DNA from 4 places in the Streptomyces sp. NBC_00490 genome. Region 4 is predicted to be linked to each of the others. Evidence: riboswitches for the same ligand, from Rfam matches in the RefSeq annotation. Region 4 holds a riboswitch; each other region holds the start of a gene.

Region 1 (4,129 bases), 200 kb from region 4:
TTCAACCGGGCGTGGGTGATGCCCGCGTGGGCGAGGAGGCGGACCGGGTCCTCGCGGCGGCCGTCGGCCGTGCGGTACACGGCGCCGTGGTCCTCGTTCTTGGGCAGCGAGGAGATGTCCATGGCCCGGATGTCCAGCCCACGGCGACCGCCCGCGGAGGCGGCCGCGGGTGCCGCCCCCAGCACGGGAACGGCCAGCGCGGCGGCTCCCGCAGCGGTGAGAACACTGCGTCTGCGCATGTTCTGTTCCTCTCAAAGCGCTCAGGTCGACGTAGCCAAAGGATCAGCACGGCTCGCGTATCTGTGAGCGTGCACAGAATCAGGAGTCCCGGCAATCCGCGAGCAACATGTAGGTAACCCGACGTCCCCTTCCTTGACAAGGGGTTGAAACGCTTCTCTGCTGTGCACGCTCACAGCGACAGCGGGCTCGCTCGCGCGCTCGGCCGGTTCGCCTTCGATCGTGACTGCTGACGAGAGGCTCGACCTGGGCGTCGAACCGGAGCCGACGTCAACGGATGTGAAGGGTGCAGCCGTCCGGTTCGCGTCGAGTCGCTGGGGGTTTCCATCCGTATTCTCTGATCATGGCCGCACCCACCGCATATTCACTCGTCGCCACTGACCTGGACGGAACCCTGCTCCGGGGCGACGACACGCTCTCCGACCGTTCGCTCGCCGCGCTCGCGCGAGTGGCGGAGGCCGGGGCCCGGCATCTGGTGGTGACCGGCCGGCCGGCCCCGAGAGTGCGGCCGCTCCTCGACGACCTGGGCAGCACGGGGCTCGCGGTGTGCGGGCAGGGCGCGCAGGTGTACGACGCCGGCGCGGACCGTCTGCTGTGGTCGGTGACCCTGGACCGGGAGTTGGCCGAGACCGCGCTCGGCAAGATCGAGGCCGAGGTCGGTCAGGTGTACGCAGCCGTCGACCAGGACGGCGTCGACGGCCTCACGCTCATCGAGCCGGGCTATCTGATGCCGCACCCCACCCTCCCCGCCGTACGGGTCGACCGCCGCGACGACCTGTGGTGCGCGCCCATCAGCAAGGTCCTGCTCCGCCACCCCGCCCTGTCCGACGACGAGTTGGCGGCGACGGCCCGTGGAGTCGTCGGTTCCCTCGCGACGGTGACGATGTCGGGCCCCGGCACCGTCGAACTCCAGCCATGCGGCATCACCAAGGCGACGGGCCTCGCCCTGGCCGCCGATCACCTGGGCCTCGGCCCCCAACACACCATCGCCTTCGGCGACATGCCCAACGACATCCCCATGTTCGACTGGGCGGCTCACGGGGTCGCGATGGCCAACGCCCACCCCGAACTCAAGGCCGTGGCCGACGAGGTGACGATGTCGAACGAGGACGACGGCATCGCCGTCGTCCTCGAAAGACTCTTCCGACAGGCTTAGGCCCCTGTCGGCCTAGTACGCGCCCCACACGTTGTCGATCGACCCGTACCGCTGCGCCGCGTAGTTGCAGGCGGCGGTGATGTTGGCGACCGGGTCGTAGGGGTCCCACGAGGTGCCGGACACGTGGTACGCCTGGAAGGTGGGGTCGATCACCTGGAGCAGGCCCTTGGAGGGGGTGCCGGCGGCCGCGTTGGAGTCCCAGTTGTTGATGGCGAAGGGGTTGCCGGACGACTCGCGGATGATGTTGCGGTAGATGCTGTCGTACGACCCGGGGATGCCGTTCTGGGCCATGACCTGGAGCGACGCCCGGATCCAGCCGTCGAGGGTGTCGGTGTAGCCCAGCGAGGTCGCCGTGGCCACGGTCGGGGTGGCGGCGGAGGCGCTGGTCGCGCCGATGACCGGGAGCGCGAGCACCGCGATGCCGGTACCGGCGACGGCGAGCTTGCGGGCGAGGCGGGACGTTCTGGTGCGACGGTGCTGAGCGGCAGCAGGCATGACGGTTTCCTCTCCTGCGCCTGCGAGGTGAGCTGTCGGGTTCGGGCGGGAGCTGCCCGGCCGGGCCGCCGTACGGCGACACGACTTCACCCCAAGCCGGTCCGTTATGTCCGGCGACTTACCTGGTTCCCCCGCTCCTGCCGTGAGTTCTCGTAGGTGAGCGGTCTCCGGGCGGCGGCAGGATTCGGCGTTCCGCCCGGCCGGGAACGTATGCGAGAGCACATGTCCGGAACAAGTACCGGATTCACACAACAGGCCCATTGACCTCGGTCTGAGGCGTATGGGGTGCTTGATCCTTTGCGACCGCCAATCACCAACTGGCTTTCGGGCAAAGCGGATCGGCGGAGGTGATCTCACAGGCCGTCCACAGGATGAAGTGACTCAAGTCACTGAAGATGAAGTCCGGCCGCAAATCGGGCAATTAGCCTTAACCGGCCGTTCTCGGAATGTCCCAGGGGAGTTGACGCCGAGCGGCTCGGACTACTCGGGCTCGTCGAAGGTGATGCCGTCCGCCGACTCACGGGATCGCACCGAAAGTTCGAGAAAACTGCCCGGCGAACCGGATGCGGTGCCCGGGCGGGAAAGCGTGCCCGATGCCGTTCAGCTCGAACGCCACCTCCTCGGACGTCCCCGGCTCCCACGACACCGCCCGGTCCCGCCCGTGCCGCGCCGACAGCTCAGCGCACCCCGGGGGCCAGCGTCGACGAACCGTCCGGCGCCACATCGCGGAGCCGGTCCTGCCCTCTGTGACCCTGCCCGGCCGGCGACGCGGGAAGCCCGCTCGTCCACCGCGCGGGCGGAGCCACGCCCAGGCCCACCCGGGTCATCCGCTCGGCGAGCCGGCCCCGCCCGAGGGCGACACCGCCTTCTTCGGTCGGCCGAAAGGCCTGCTCGCCCTGGTATCCACGTCTGCTTCCGGGGAAGTCGGAAGATATCCGTTCTTTTCAGGTGATCAAAAACATACCGGTCGTGATCCGATACCACCCGTGCTGCACGGGTGGGCGGCAGCGGTGATCGAAACGTGACCGGATACGCTGACTTGAGTGAGGGCAGCGACCTATCGACAAACCGTGTAATCGCCAGTAGACACCAGCAGACAGGAGACCCCTCGTGACCGTCGTCGGGCCGTTCGGGCTGAGCGTGCGGGACCAGGCTCTGGAAGCCGATGTCCAGGCCGGATTGGCGGCCGTCGAGGAGGGTTTGCTCGAAGCCACCAAGAGTGAGGTCCCGTTCATCACGGAGGCCGCGCAGCACCTCGTACGGGCGGGCGGAAAGCGCTTCCGTCCGCTGCTCGTGATGCTCGCCGCCCAGTTCGGCGACCCCGACGCCCCCGGAGTCGTGCCGTCGGCCGTGGTGGTGGAGCTGACCCACCTGGCGACGCTCTACCACGACGACGTGATGGACGAGGCGTCCGTGCGGCGCGGGGTCGACAGCGCGAACACCCGGTGGGGCAACTCGGTCGCGGTCCTCACCGGCGACTTCCTCTTCGCCCGCGCCTCCCACATCCTGGCCGACCTCGGTCCGGAGGCGGTCCGGGTGCAGGCCGAGGCGTTCGAGCGGTTGGTCACGGGCCAGATCCTGGAGACCGCGGGGCCGGTGGACGGCCGGGACCCGGTCGAGCACTACCTGGACGTGCTCGGCGGCAAGACCGGCTCGCTGGTCGCGGTGTCCTGCCGGTTCGGCGCGATGATGTCGGGCGCCGACGAGACGGTGGTCGACGTGCTGACGCAGTACGGCGAGCGGCTGGGCGTCGCCTTCCAGCTCGCGGACGACGTCCTGGACATCGCCTCGGACTCCCGTGAGTCCGGCAAGACCCCGGGGACGGATCTGCGCGAGGGCATCCCGACCATGCCGGTGCTGCGACTGCGGGAGCGGGCGGCGCGGCTGGGCCTCGCGGAGGACATCGCGCTGTGTGAGCTGCTGGACTCCGACCTGGCCGACGACGCGCGGCACGCCGAGGCGCTGACCAAGCTGCGGGCGCATCCCGCGCTGGAGCAGGCGCGGCGGGACACGGTGCGGTTCGCGGAGGAGGCCCGGGCGGCGCTCGCTCCGCTGCCGGAAGGCGATGTGAAGGCAGCGCTCATGGAGATGTGCGACGCGGTGGTGCACCGGGCGGGCTGACCCACCCGCGGTGCATGTGACGTACGTCACCAACCTGGACTGAGTCCAATCTAAGATCAACCCCGTATTCATGCCCAGAAGCTGACGCAGGGGGCGTCAGCTGCAATACGGGGAGAAATC
Region 2 (4,129 bases), 1.1 Mb from region 4:
CTGCTGACCTGGCTCGTCATCTGGACCCGGCAGCGCGAACTGCGCACCGTGCGCGAGGAACTGCCCGCCTACGCCGTCGCCGGCTGGCTCACCCCCGCAGAACCCTTCGCCCTCGGCTCGATGCGGGCCCGCCGGATCGCCCGCCAGTACGCCCGCGCCCACGCCGGGAAGTCGGCGGCGCGGGCGGTGGCGCAGTACGAGGCGTACGCGACGTCCCTGGCGTTCCTCCGGCACCGGGGGCGCCGCGGCCGGGCCGGCGCCGACTTCGTCGTACGGGAGCGGGAACTGCTGCACGAGTTGTGGGTACGGCGGGAGGCGGCGCGCCCGGCCCTGGACCACGCGGCCCGGATGACGGCACCGCCGACCCCGGTCGTGATCCCGCCGACGCACTGGCCCGTGCACGGCTACCCGGCGGTGCAGTACCCCGGCTACAACCCGTACCGGACCTGACGGCCGAAGCCACCGCCGAGACACCCCGCCGCGCTGTCGGTGCGGGTGTAGGCGACACTCCGGCGCCACTCCCCCGACACGCCCCGGCGAGCCGCACGCACCGCCGGACCGCGCAGCACTCCTAGGCCGACGCCTCCGTCAGCCGCGTCACCTCGTCCTCCGTCAGCCGCACCTCCGCCACCTTCAGCAGCGCCGGCAGCTGCTCCACGGTCCGTGCGGACGCGATGGGCGCCGCCACCGTCGGCCGGGCCGCCAGCCACGCCAGGGCCACCGTCGCCACCGGCACGCGGTGGGCCTCGGCGATGTCGTCGAGGGCGGCGAGGACCTTGCGGCCGCGTTCCGTCTCCAGGTGCTTGCCGGCACCGGCGGCGCGGGCGCCCTCCACCACCTCGCCCTCGCGGTACTTGCCGGTGAGGAACCCGGAGGCCAGCGCGTAGTACGGGACGGCGGCCAGTCCGGTCCGTTCGGCCAGGTCCTGGAGCTCGCCCTCGTACGTCTCGCGCGAGACCAGGTTGTAGTGCGGCTGGAGCGCCACGTACCGGGCCAGTCCCTCGCGCTCGGAGAAGGCGAGGGACGCCTCCAGGCGCTCGGCGGAGATGTTGGACGCGGCGATGTGCCGCACCTTGCCCGCCTTCACCAGTTCGTCGAGCGCGCCGATGATCTCCTCGACCGGCACTTCCACCTTGTCGAAGTGGGTGTAGTACAGGTCGATGTGGTCGGTGCCGAGGCGGCGCAGGGAGGCGTCCGCCGCCGCCTTGATGTTCGCGGCCGTCAGGCCCTGGAAGTCGGGGTGCTGGCTGACCTTCGTGGCGATCACGACGTCGTCGCGGTTGCCGCGCGCCTTGACCCACTTGCCGATGATGGTCTCGGACTCACCGCCGACGTTGCCGTCGACCCACGCGGAGTACGCGTCCGCCGTGTCGACGAAGTTGCCGCCCGCGGCCGCGTAGGCGTCGAGTACGGCGAAGGACTGTGTCTCGTCGGCGGTCCAGCCGAAGACGTTGCCGCCGAGGGAGAGCGGGAAGACCTCGAGGTCGGACGTGCCCAGCTTGCGAAGAGAAGTCATGTACGGGGTCAACGCCGGTGCGCGGACCGCTCTTCCGGAACGGCCGCAAAGTCTCCGTAAACAAGCGGAGGCAGGCGCTCCTGAACCGGTGACGGAAAAACCGGCGGCCCTGACGTCGGGGGGTGTGCGTCAGGGCCGCCGGTGGATCAAGAAAAACTCAGGGGGTGAGCCCCTTGCTCCGCAGCCACGCCATCGGGTCGATCCCGGTGGACGCGCCGCCCGAGTGGACCTCGAGGTGCAGATGCGCGCCGGTGACGTTGCCGGTCGCACCCACGCGCCCGATCACATCACCGGTGTTGACCTTCTGGCCCACGCTGACGCTGATCGAGGACTGGTGGGCGAACCACAGCTCGGTGCCGTCGTCGAGGGTGAGGACGGTCTTGTAGCCGTACGACCCGTCCCAGCCGGCCTGCGTGATGGTGCCGCTGTGGATCGCCTTGATGAGCGTGCCCGTGGGAGCCGCGAAGTCGAGACCCGTGTGGTACCCGGAGGACCACAGGGAGCCGGCCTGACCGAAGGTCGAGGTGATCGTGTACGAGGAGGTCGGCAGCGTGAACTGCTTCGCCAGCGCGGCGAGCCGCTTGGCCTCGGCGGCCTTCTCGGCCTCCGCCTCCGCCTTCTTCTTCGCCTCGGCGGCGTCGTCCGCGGCCTTCTTCAGCGCGGCGGCCTCGGCCTTGGCGGCCTCGTCGGCGAGGGCGCTCTGCGTGGCGAGCTGCGTCTTGTTCTCGACCTGCGTCTGCTGGCTCTCGGCCTGCGCCATGATCCGGTTGCGCAGCGTCTCGCCTGCGCCGGTGCCGGAGTCGGAGAGGCTGACCTGGGTCTTGTCCGTGACGGCCGTGGCGGCGGCCGTGGGGGCCGCGGCGAGGTCGCTGAGCGCGGTGGCCGAGCCCTGCGGTGCCTCCTCCTCGCCGGACACGAACGGAAGGTCGGGCATCGAGATGGAGACCGGCGGCTTGCCGGTGTTGGCGCTGGCCATGCCGGCCCCGCCGACGGCGGCTATGACACCGACGCCCAGGACGGTGGAGCTGCGGGCGAATCCCCCGCTGCGCTGCTTGGCGACCCGATGCTTGCCACGGACCGGTCGGATGGAGTCCTCGTTGGGATTCCACTCCTCCCGCGGACCCTCGTCGTGGTGGTAGCTGCCGTAGCCGAAGACATCGGTGGTGCTGCGCTGGCTCGGCACGTACGGGGCCTCGGGGGCAGGCCGGTTTGACGCCACGTGGGCGTGCTCCTTTCCTTCCTTCTCGCCTACCGGGTTAGCTGACGGGTTCGGAGCAGGAAGGTCTCCTACGCGCGTATACCGGCCGTGAGTTCACGGCGGCATCCGCGCGATTCACCCCAGGGTGGTGGTTCCCCGGCTCCCTTGCGGGATTAAGCGCGTGAGCACGGAGCCGTCTCTTGTGACGGCTGGGACGACCGCGCTGCGTTATCGAACGTTAATAGACCCGGACCATGGATTCCAAGCTGTTCTGCTTGATCATTAACCTTTTTCCGCTGGACGTACGGGTCCATGAGCGGTGAAAAACGGGCGAGTTGACCGCCCTCCGGTAAACTCACAGGTATTGACTGTATGTCAGTTGTTATGCGGAGGGCACTCACCCGATCACCCCACGTGATAAAGCCCCCCAACGGTCACGGCCGTCGTACGGCGAGCAGCGCCATGTCGTCCGTCATGCCGCCCCCCGTGTGCCGGCGCACCTCCCCGGCGAGCGCGGACAGCAGTGCCCCGGGAACCCGGAAGGCGCGTCCCGCGAGCCGTGCCGCCGGATCGTAGAACTCCCCGTACCGGTCCCGCGCCTCGGACAGCCCGTCCGTATACAGCAGCAGCGTGGCCCCGCCCGGGAAAACCGCCTCCTCCGCGCGGTCGGGCCAGCTCCCCAGCTCGCCCATGCCCAGCGGCAGCGCGGGCTCGGCGGCGGGCAGCGCCCGCACGGTGCCGTCGGGGCACAGCAGCAGCGGCGGCGGATGGCCGCGGTTGAGGACCCGCACCACCCCGTCGCCGTGCGGCAGTTCGGCGAGTACGACGGTGGTGAACCCCTCGACGGCGTCGAGCCCCTCGCGTCGCCTGCCCTCGCGCGCCAGCGCCCGCTCCAGCCGCCGCGCGACCGCCTCCAGCGTCGGCTCCTGCTCGGCGGCCTCCCGGAACGCCCCGATGACGACGGCAACCGCGGCCACCGCCCCCATGCCCTTCCCTCGCACGTCCCCCACCACCAGCCGCACCCCGTACGGACTGTCCTGCACCGCGTAGAGGTCCCCGCCGATGAAGGCGTCCCGCTGCGCGGCCTCGTACCGGACCGCGATGTCGAACCCGCCGATCCGGTCGTCGGGCTCGGGCAGCACCGCCCGCTGGGCGGCCTCGGCGATCTGGCGCTGGGAGGCGAGCCGCTGGTCGCCGCGGAGCACGACCCGGTTGAGGACGGCGGCCAGCACGGCGACGACCGCCACGGTGAGCGCCTCGGTGAGGGTGTCGGCGTCCAGCCGGAAACCGAACCGCATATGGACGGCGAAGGCGGCGATCAGGGCCACCGCCCCGGCGACGACGGTGCCGAGCAGTGGGTAGAGGGGCGCGGCGACCAGGGGGGCGGCGGTGAAGAAGGGGATCGCGGTGAAGTC
Region 3 (4,129 bases), 2.5 Mb from region 4:
TGTCGGGCAGCTTCTCTCCGGCGATCTGGGCACCGCGGACCGCCGCGCCCGGGTCGCGGCGCAGCCCCGTGATGCCCTGGACCGCCTCGCTGAAGAGTCCGCCGCCGGAGTCGGCGAAGCGTATGTGCCGGTCGTAGGGCTGGTCACTCAGCGGCACGGTGAAGCGGACACCGAGGCCGCGCAGGAAGTCGCCCTGGTCGGAGCCGGGCTTCTGCTCGCCGTCCCAGACGAAGGTGTGCACGAGGCGGAAGGAGTCCGCGCCCGCGAAGAAGGAGAAGCGCAGGGTGTACGGCAGCCAGCCGCGGCCGCCCTTGCGGTGCCGGCCCTCGACGCGGACGACGGCCCGGACCGGACCGTCCTGCTCGATCTCGACCTTCTCGACCCGCCCGGCGAAGCTCTCGACGTCGGCGCCCTCGCGCACGGACTCCTGCCGCAGGGCGACCAGCTTCCCGTCCCGCGCGATCTCGGCCGCACCGCGCCGCACGCTGCGCACGACGGTGTCGGAGCCCTTGGTGCCGAACACGGCCGTGATGACACCGGTCGACACCTCGACCCGGCCGCCGGACCGGGTGACGGTGACCTTCCGCTCGGGGGCCGCCGGGCTGCCCGCCGCGAGCTTGTACGCGGAGGCCTTCGGGGCGCCGGGCGCGATCGCGTGCGCGGTCCACTTCACCGAGCCGTCGGGCCAGTGGCCGGTGACCCAGCTCTGGAGGGGAACGTCGTCGCCGGCGGCGGTCGTCAGCCGGAACCGCTGCTCCGGCCGGTACGCCCCGCGGGCCCATGGCACGCCCCAGGTGGTGCCGGCGTGGGCGTCGGGCGTCGCGCCCTCCAGCCAGTGGAGTTCGGTGTCGTCCGCGTCGGCCGCTGCGGCGGTACGGGACTGGGCCCAGGAGAACTGGGCCGCGGCGGCCGCGGCTGCGGCGCCCTTGATGACGGTGCGTCGGTCGACGCCGGGCACGGGGACCTCCGGAAGATGCGGATAGAAAGCGCTTGCATCGCTACGGAGATCACTGTGTCCCCACCCTCCCCTCACTGTCGACGCTTTGGACAGCCGTGCCACAAGAACGCAATAAAGTGATCATGAACCCGCAAGAACGAACACCGAAGGCCGGACCCGGGGATCGGGATCCGGCCTTCGGTGGCACAGGGGGGTGGGCGTCAGCTGACGGAGACGCCCTTCGCGCGGAGGTAGGCGAGCGGGTCCACGTCCGAGCCGTAGTCCGGCGTGGTGCGGATCTCGAAGTGGAGGTGCGGGCCGGTCACGTTGCCGGTCGCACCGGAGAGGCCGACCTGCTGACCCTCGGCGACGGTCTGGCCGGACGACACCGAGAGCGAGGAGAGGTGGGCGTACTGGGCGTAGTAGCCGTCGGCGAGCCTGATGACGACCTGGTTGCCGTACGCGCCGCCCCAGCCGGCGGAGACGACCGTGCCCGCGCCCACGGCCTTGAGCGAGGTGCCGGTCGGGACGACGAAGTCGACGCCCGTGTGGTAGCCGCTGGACCACATGCTGCCGGACATCCGGTACGGAGTACCGACGGTGGCGCCGGCCACGGGGAGGGTGAAGCCGCTGGCGCTGCTGGTGCTGGTCGTCTCGCTGCTCTGCGTCGCCGCCGTCGTGTTCGACGAGGAGGACTTGGAGGATTCCGCGGAGCTGGAGGACGAAGAGGACTTCCGCGTCTCGGCCGACTTCTGCGCGGACTTCTCCGTGCTCGCCGCGGCCTTCTTGCCGAGGGTGAGCTTCAGACCGGGGTGGATCAGCGACGGGTCGGAACCGACGGCCTCGCGGTTGTCGGAGTAGAGCTTCTTCCAGCCACCGCTGACGTTCTGCTCGTCGGCGATCTTCGAGAGGTAGTCACCGGACCGCACCGAATAGGTGCGCGCGGTCGCGGTGTTCGCGGCGCTCTTGTCCGCGGTCTTCTTCTCGGTGGCCGTCTTCCCGGCGACCGGAAGGGACTGGACGGCCTTCTCCGGAACGGACTGCGGGGTGGCCGCGTGGGCACCTGCGGCACCCATCAGCGGGAGGGCGAGTGCGGCGCCACCGGTGCCGGCGACGGCGATCGAACGGGTGAGGCGCTGGGCCTTCGGACGGCGGTGCTTACCCTTCGCGGGCATGACGAATTCCTCTCCGGCGCCTGCGAGGTGAGCTGTCGGGTTCGGGCTGGAGATGCCCGGCCGCACCGAGGTGCGACTTAACCCCTAGCCGTTCCGGAGACCGGAACAGGCGGTTGTACCTGTGGGTCCCCCGCTCCTGCCGTTCACGGGTGAGTTGTGCGGTCCCCGGGCGGCGGCAGGATTGGGCGTCCGTCCGGATTGATGGCGAACGTAAGCGAGCAAGACGCAAAGGGACAAGTGAGAGGTTCCCGGTGCATGCGTTCCTCTTGATCCGCTGTGAGAATTAACGGTCACCCTGCGTGAATTGCGCACGCCTCCCGCCATGCAAAACCCCTGAAAAAGAACGGGAATTACGTGGACATGACGGGCGACGCACGGTCACGGGTATGACGCTCCTCACGTGGCACATTCACAGCTTCCCTTATTCCAGAGCGAGTTGGAATGAAGGATGAGGAAGGCGCCAATTCGGACAGACAGCTCAGATGCGACGCAGCCGGAGAACTGCCGCATCAAGGTCGCCGCGCAATCCGACGCGAAGTCCGTGATGCAGCAATACGGCACCCCTGTGGACTTCGCCCGTTTCGAGGCATTCGTACGACGCTGTCGGGTCGAGCCCGCGCAACCGCAGCGCCGGTACGGGCTCGCCGTAGCTCTGCGCCTGGAGCCAGGCGAGCACGACGGCCTCGTCCCCGAGGACGTACTGGACGGCACTGAGCCCGCCCCGCGGCGGTCGCAGCCGGTGGAGGTCACCGCGCTGCACCACGGGCCGGATCTCCTTGTAGAGCTCCACCCACTCACCGGCCTCGGCGAGCTCCTCCTCGCTCCACCGCGTGAGGTCGCCGCCGACGCCCAGCACCCCGGCCATGGCGCTGACGAACCGGAAACGCAGCGAGCTGACCCGGCCGTTGAGCATGGCGTTCGGGCTGTCGGTGACCCAGGCGGCCATCACGCGCGCGGGGTGGATCTGGCCGAAACCGTGCTGGATGGCGAGCCGGTCGAGCGGGTCGGTGTTGTCGGAGGTCCACACCTGGTCCGTGCGGCCCATGACACCGAGGTCGATACGGCCGCCCCCGCCCGAGCAGGACTCGAAGGCGACGCCCGGATGGGCGGCCCGCAGCCGGTCCAGCAAGGCGTAGTAGGCGCGCACATGGTCGATCCAGAGCCGCTGCGGATAGGCCTCTCCCGGCCAGCCGGCGTCGGTGAAGCTGCGGTTGAAGTCCCACTTCACGTAGTCGATCGGGGCGCTGCCCAGAAGGGCGTCGAGATGCCCCCAGAGGTACTCCTGGACGTCCTCACGCGCGAGGTTCAGCACGAGCTGATTGCGGAACTCCGTCCGCTTTCGTCCTGCTTGGTGCTGAACCCAGTCCGGGTGCGCCCGGTACAGCTCGCTGTCCGGATTGACCATCTCGGGCTCGACCCAGATGCCGAACTGCATGCCGAGCGCGTGCACGTGGTCGGCGAGGGGCTTCAGGCCGCCCGGGAAACGGTCGCGGTTGGGCGTCCAGTCGCCGAGGCCGGCGCGGTCGCTGGTGCGGGTGCCGAACCAGCCGTCGTCGACCACGAACAGCTCGACGCCGATCGCCGCGGCCCGCCGGGCGAGGGTGCCCTGCTGCTCCTCGGAGATGTCGAACTCGGTGGCCTCCCAGGAGTTGAACAGCACCGGCCGGTCCCGGTCGGCGTCCGGGATGACGTACGCACGCTGGTACGCGTGCCACGCCCGGCTCGCCCCGCCGAAGCCGCCGTCGCTCCACAGACCGGCGAAGACGGGCGTCGTGAAGGACTCCCCCGCCGCCAGCCGCAGCAGGCCCGACTCGTCGTGTCCGACGCCGCCGGTGATCTGCACGCGCGCGTCGGAGAGCTGGGCCACGGCGATGCGCCAGGAGCCCGACCAGCCGAGGGCGCAGCCGTAGACCTCGCCGCGCTCCTCGGTGGCGTCCGTGTCCAGCGCCACCCATGGCAGGTACTGGTGCCCGGTGTGCCCGCGGCGGCTGCCGATGATCTTCTCGCCGTAGGTGAG
Region 4 (4,129 bases):
CCCGACGCCGGGACAGATCTGCCGGTCGTCTGAGTAGCTCCGCTCATGACAACCCCCGGCGTCGGGCGGCAGACTCTGGGCATGGCTCTCAGACGATCAGTTGCCCTCGCCCTTGTGGCGGTCGCCCTCACCGCATGCGGGAGTCAAAGAGGTGGGGCGGCCGATGGAGCCGGTGCCGCGGGGGCGGCCACTCCGACCCCCTCCTATCCGCCCCCGCCGAAGTGCGCGCAGTCCACGGCGACGCCCACCGCCCTGCCTTCCTCCCCCTCACCCTCCGCCCCGGACGGAGGGCGGCAGGACGGGCCCGGGGACGCTCCTCCCAACTACGCCGACAACCACGCGTACCGCATGCGGGCGTCCTTGAGCGCCGAGCAGCAGGCCGGCGGGCAGGCGTCGGCCGAGCTGATCCTGGCGGAGCTGGCGAAGGTCCGGAAGGAGGGCGGATCGGGGGAGTTCGGTGTCTTCGACGACGAGCGGGTCGAGGCGGCGCTGCGGCGGGTCGGGTGCGGTGAGAAGCACGGCGTCTCCGTCGGGAACGGGTACTACGCCGTCTACACGGGCGTGGTGTGCGTCTCCGGACGGGTGACGAAGGACGAGCTGACCGGCGAGGTGCACGGCGTCTACGCCGAGCCCCAGCCCGGCGAGGGGCCCTGCGTCGAGAACCGGGGCGGTCACTGACGCCAGGGCCCTGCCGCGGATCAGGCCGGACGTACGACGCTGTGGATCGCCGACTCGCCGTCGTAGTAGATGGACTCCTCGCGCACGTACGCCCCCGGCTTCGGCGCGTGGATCATCTTGCCGTTGCCGATGTAGAGGCCGACGTGGGTGACGTCGTCGTAGAAGAAGACGAGGTCGCCGGGCCGGGCGCCCGCGAGGGTGACCGTGGTGCCGGCGTTCACCTGGTCGTAGGTGGTGCGGGGGAGGGAGATGCCGGCGGCGTTCCAGGCGGCCTGCGTGAGGCCGGAGCAGTCGTAGGAGTCGGGGCCGGTGGCGCCCCAGACGTACGGCTTGCCGACCTGCGAGCGGGCGAAGGCGAGGGCCTTCTCGGCCTTCGTGGCGTACGAGGAGTCCGAGACCTCCGAGGCTTCCGAGGTGGACGACGAGCTGCCCGCCGACTCCTCGGCCGCGGCCGCCTCCTGCGCCGCCTTCTGCTCGGCCGCCTGCTGCTTCGCCAGCTCGGCGGCCTTGCGGGCGGCCTCCTCCTGCTTCTGCTTCTCGATCGCCGCGAGGCGCGCCTTCTCCTCGGCGGTCAGCTGCGACAGCAGCTCGCGCGCGGCGGACAGCTTCCGCTGGACGGTCGCCTTGGCGGTCTTCAGATCGCCCTGCGACTCGGAGAGCGTCTCGAGGCTGTCGGTGGCCTCCTGGCGCTTCTTCAACGTCGCGGACTGCTCGGTGACGTAGTCGTCGACCGCGTCCTTCTGACGGGACGTCATACGGCCCATCAGCTGCGTCTGGTCGAAGTAGTCCTGCGGGGAGTCCGCGAGCAGGAAGGTCGCGGTGTCGGGCGCGGAGGCGCCGGTGCGGTACTGGGCCGCGGCGAAGGTGCCGAGCTCCTCGCGGGCCTCGTTGAGCTTCTGGGTGCGCTGGGCGACGTCGTCGAGGAGGGTGTCGACCTCCTTGCGCTGCTTGGAGGTCTTCTCCTTGGCCGAGTTGTACTTCTCGGTCGCCGACTCCGCCTGGCGGTAGAGGTCGTCGACCTTCTTCTCGACTTCCTCGATGCTCGGCTTGTCATCGGTCGAGGGCGCGGCGGTGGCCGTCTGGGAGAGCAGGGCCACGGAGGTGAGGGCGGCCGTGGCGAGAGCGGGGGTGCGTATGCCGGCTACGCGCGTACCCGGGGGAGGCGGCTTGCGGTGCGACGCCAAGGTCGGCGACTCCTTCCATGCTCCGCCTACCGAGTTAGCTGTCGGGTTCGGGCGGGTGGTTCGGAAGGGTTGCCCTACGGCCCTTCCCGGGAAGGGAGTCGGCCGATTCACCCCAAGTTCGGTGGGTCCCCGGTTCCGGGTGCGCGGCGGCGGTCCGGATTCGGCGGAGGCCGCGCGGCCCGGCGACGTTCGCCGGTGGGGGTCGTACGGCCTTCCGGAACGGTAGCCAACGGGTGTGGCCCCTGTGAAGGTTGATGTCCGATAGGCCCGATACATTTTCGTGACCTTGGATCAGGGCGTTGCTCGCGTTGGTGCATACGGAGTGATCTGCGCCGACTTGTGCGCATTGTGGGCGCAAGGTAAACATCTCCGCCCGTTCCGTCGCGAAGCGTGGCGGGACGGTGATGGAGGGTGACGGGACCGGCCCATGTTCTCGGGGCGGCGGCGGGGTGTCAGTGGGGAGCCCTAGACTCGGAGAGCGATGAGCAGCCTCTTTGACGACAGCTTCCTGGCGGACCTCCAGGCCCCTAAGGGCCGCGAGGAAGAGCCCCCGCCACCGCCCGAGGACGAGCACGTACCGGAACCCGTTCCGGACGACCTGTTCGGCGGCAGGTTCGACGTGCCGCCGGACCGGGACGCGTACTACCGCGACGGTGCCCCGCGCCCCGTCCTGGACGCGGCCGCGCTCATCGAGGGTCTCAACGAGAACCAGCGCGCGGCCGTCGTCCACTCCGACACCCCGCTGCTCATCGTGGCCGGCGCCGGCTCCGGCAAGACGCGGGTGCTCACCCACCGCATCGCCTACCTGCTGGCCGAGCGGAATGTCCACCCGGGCCAGATCCTCGCGATCACCTTCACCAACAAGGCCGCGGGCGAGATGAAGGAGCGCGTCGAGCAGCTCGTCGGCCCGCGCGCGAACGCGATGTGGGTGATGACGTTCCACAGCGCGTGCGTGCGGATCCTGCGGAGGGAATCCAAGAGGCTCGGCTTCACGTCGTCGTTCTCGATCTACGACGCGGCCGACTCCAAGCGTCTGATGGCCCTGGTCTGCCGAGACCTCGACCTCGACCCCAAGCGCTTCCCGCCCAAGTCCTTCAGCGCCAAGATCAGCAACCTCAAGAACGAGCTGATCGACGAGGAGGACTTCGCCGCCCAGGCCACCGACGGCTTCGAGAAGACCCTCGCCCAGGCCTACACCATGTACCAGGCGCGGCTGCGGGAGGCCAACGCGCTCGACTTCGACGACCTGATCATGACCACGGTCAATCTGCTGCGCGCCTTCCCGGACGTCGCCGAGCACTACCACCGCCGCTTCCGGCATGTCCTCGTCGACGAGTACCAGGACACCAACCACGCCCAGTACACGCTGGTCCGCGAGCTCGTGGGGACGAGCGAGCACCCCGTCGACGTCCCCCCGGCCGAGTTCGACATCCCGCCCGCCGAACTGTGTGTCGTGGGCGACGCCGACCAGTCGATCTACGCCTTCCGCGGCGCGACGATCCGCAACATCCTCCAGTTCGAGGAGGACTACCCGAACGCGACGACGATCCTGCTGGAGCAGAACTACCGCTCCACACAGACGATCCTGTCCGCAGCCAACGCGGTCATCGAGCGCAACGAGTCCCGCCGCCCCAAGAACCTGTGGACCAACGCGGGCGCGGGCGCGCGCATCACCGGCTATGTCGCCGACACCGAGCACGACGAGGCGCAGTTCGTCGCCGAGGAGATAGACCGACTGACGGACTCGGGCGACGCGAAGGCCGGCGATGTCGCCGTCTTCTACCGGACCAACGCCCAGTCCCGTGTCTTCGAAGAGATCTTCATCCGCGTCGGCCTGCCCTACAAGGTCGTCGGCGGTGTCCGCTTCTACGAGCGCAAGGAGGTCCGGGACGTCCTGGCCTACCTGCGTGTCCTCGCCAACCCCGAGGACTCGGTGCCGCTGCGCCGCATCCTCAACGTCCCCAAGCGCGGCATCGGTGAGCGCGCCGAGGCGATGATCGACGCCCTGTCCCAGCGCGAGAAGATCAGCTTCCCCCAGGCGCTGAAGCGGGTCGACGAGGCCTACGGCATGGCCGCGCGGTCGACGAACGCCGTGAAGCGGTTCAACGTGCTGATGGAGGAGCTCCGTACGATCGTCGAGTCCGGCGCGGGCCCGGCGACCGTCCTGGAGGCGGTGCTCGAACGCACCGGCTATCTGGCCGAGTTGCAGGCCTCCACCGACCCGCAGGACGAGACCCGGATCGAGAACCTCCAGGAACTCGCCGCCG

Evidence for each region. A riboswitch is a leader RNA that binds a small molecule or an ion and turns the genes downstream of it on or off. The one in region 4 is predicted to bind cyclic di-AMP.
Region 1: another riboswitch for cyclic di-AMP. It lies ahead of OG381_RS27435 (transglycosylase SLT domain-containing protein); the one in region 4 lies ahead of OG381_RS28435 (C40 family peptidase).
Region 2: another riboswitch for cyclic di-AMP. It lies ahead of OG381_RS23000 (M23 family metallopeptidase); the one in region 4 lies ahead of OG381_RS28435 (C40 family peptidase).
Region 3: another riboswitch for cyclic di-AMP. It lies ahead of OG381_RS39465 (M23 family metallopeptidase); the one in region 4 lies ahead of OG381_RS28435 (C40 family peptidase).

What each region holds. Positions count from the first base shown of each region.
Region 1 covers NZ_CP107869.1:6,012,805-6,016,933, forward strand. The annotation lists gene OG381_RS27425 (glycoside hydrolase family 53 protein) at 1-239, opposite strand, end outside; gene OG381_RS27430 (HAD family hydrolase) at 581-1,393, shown strand; gene OG381_RS27435 (transglycosylase SLT domain-containing protein) at 1,406-1,888, opposite strand; cyclic di-AMP (ydaO/yuaA leader) riboswitch at 1,893-2,048, opposite strand; partial or broken gene OG381_RS27440 (CocE/NonD family hydrolase C-terminal non-catalytic domain-containing protein) at 2,372-2,634, opposite strand; gene OG381_RS27445 (polyprenyl synthetase family protein) at 2,999-4,009, shown strand.
Region 2 covers NZ_CP107869.1:5,094,445-5,098,573, forward strand. The annotation lists gene OG381_RS22990 (PrsW family intramembrane metalloprotease) at 1-450, shown strand, start outside; gene OG381_RS22995 (aldo/keto reductase) at 572-1,516, opposite strand; gene OG381_RS23000 (M23 family metallopeptidase) at 1,674-2,735, opposite strand; cyclic di-AMP (ydaO/yuaA leader) riboswitch at 2,747-2,904, opposite strand; gene OG381_RS23005 (PP2C family protein-serine/threonine phosphatase) at 3,149-4,129, opposite strand, start outside.
Region 3 covers NZ_CP107869.1:8,671,196-8,675,324, reverse strand. The annotation lists gene OG381_RS39470 (exo-rhamnogalacturonan lyase family protein) at 1-958, opposite strand, end outside; gene OG381_RS39465 (M23 family metallopeptidase) at 1,159-2,112, opposite strand; cyclic di-AMP (ydaO/yuaA leader) riboswitch at 2,117-2,274, opposite strand; gene OG381_RS39460 (alpha-galactosidase) at 2,591-4,129, opposite strand, start outside.
Region 4 covers NZ_CP107869.1:6,214,947-6,219,075, forward strand. The annotation lists gene OG381_RS28430 (hypothetical protein) at 82-678, shown strand; gene OG381_RS28435 (C40 family peptidase) at 699-1,862, opposite strand; cyclic di-AMP (ydaO/yuaA leader) riboswitch at 1,871-2,038, opposite strand; gene pcrA (DNA helicase PcrA) at 2,344-4,129, shown strand, end outside.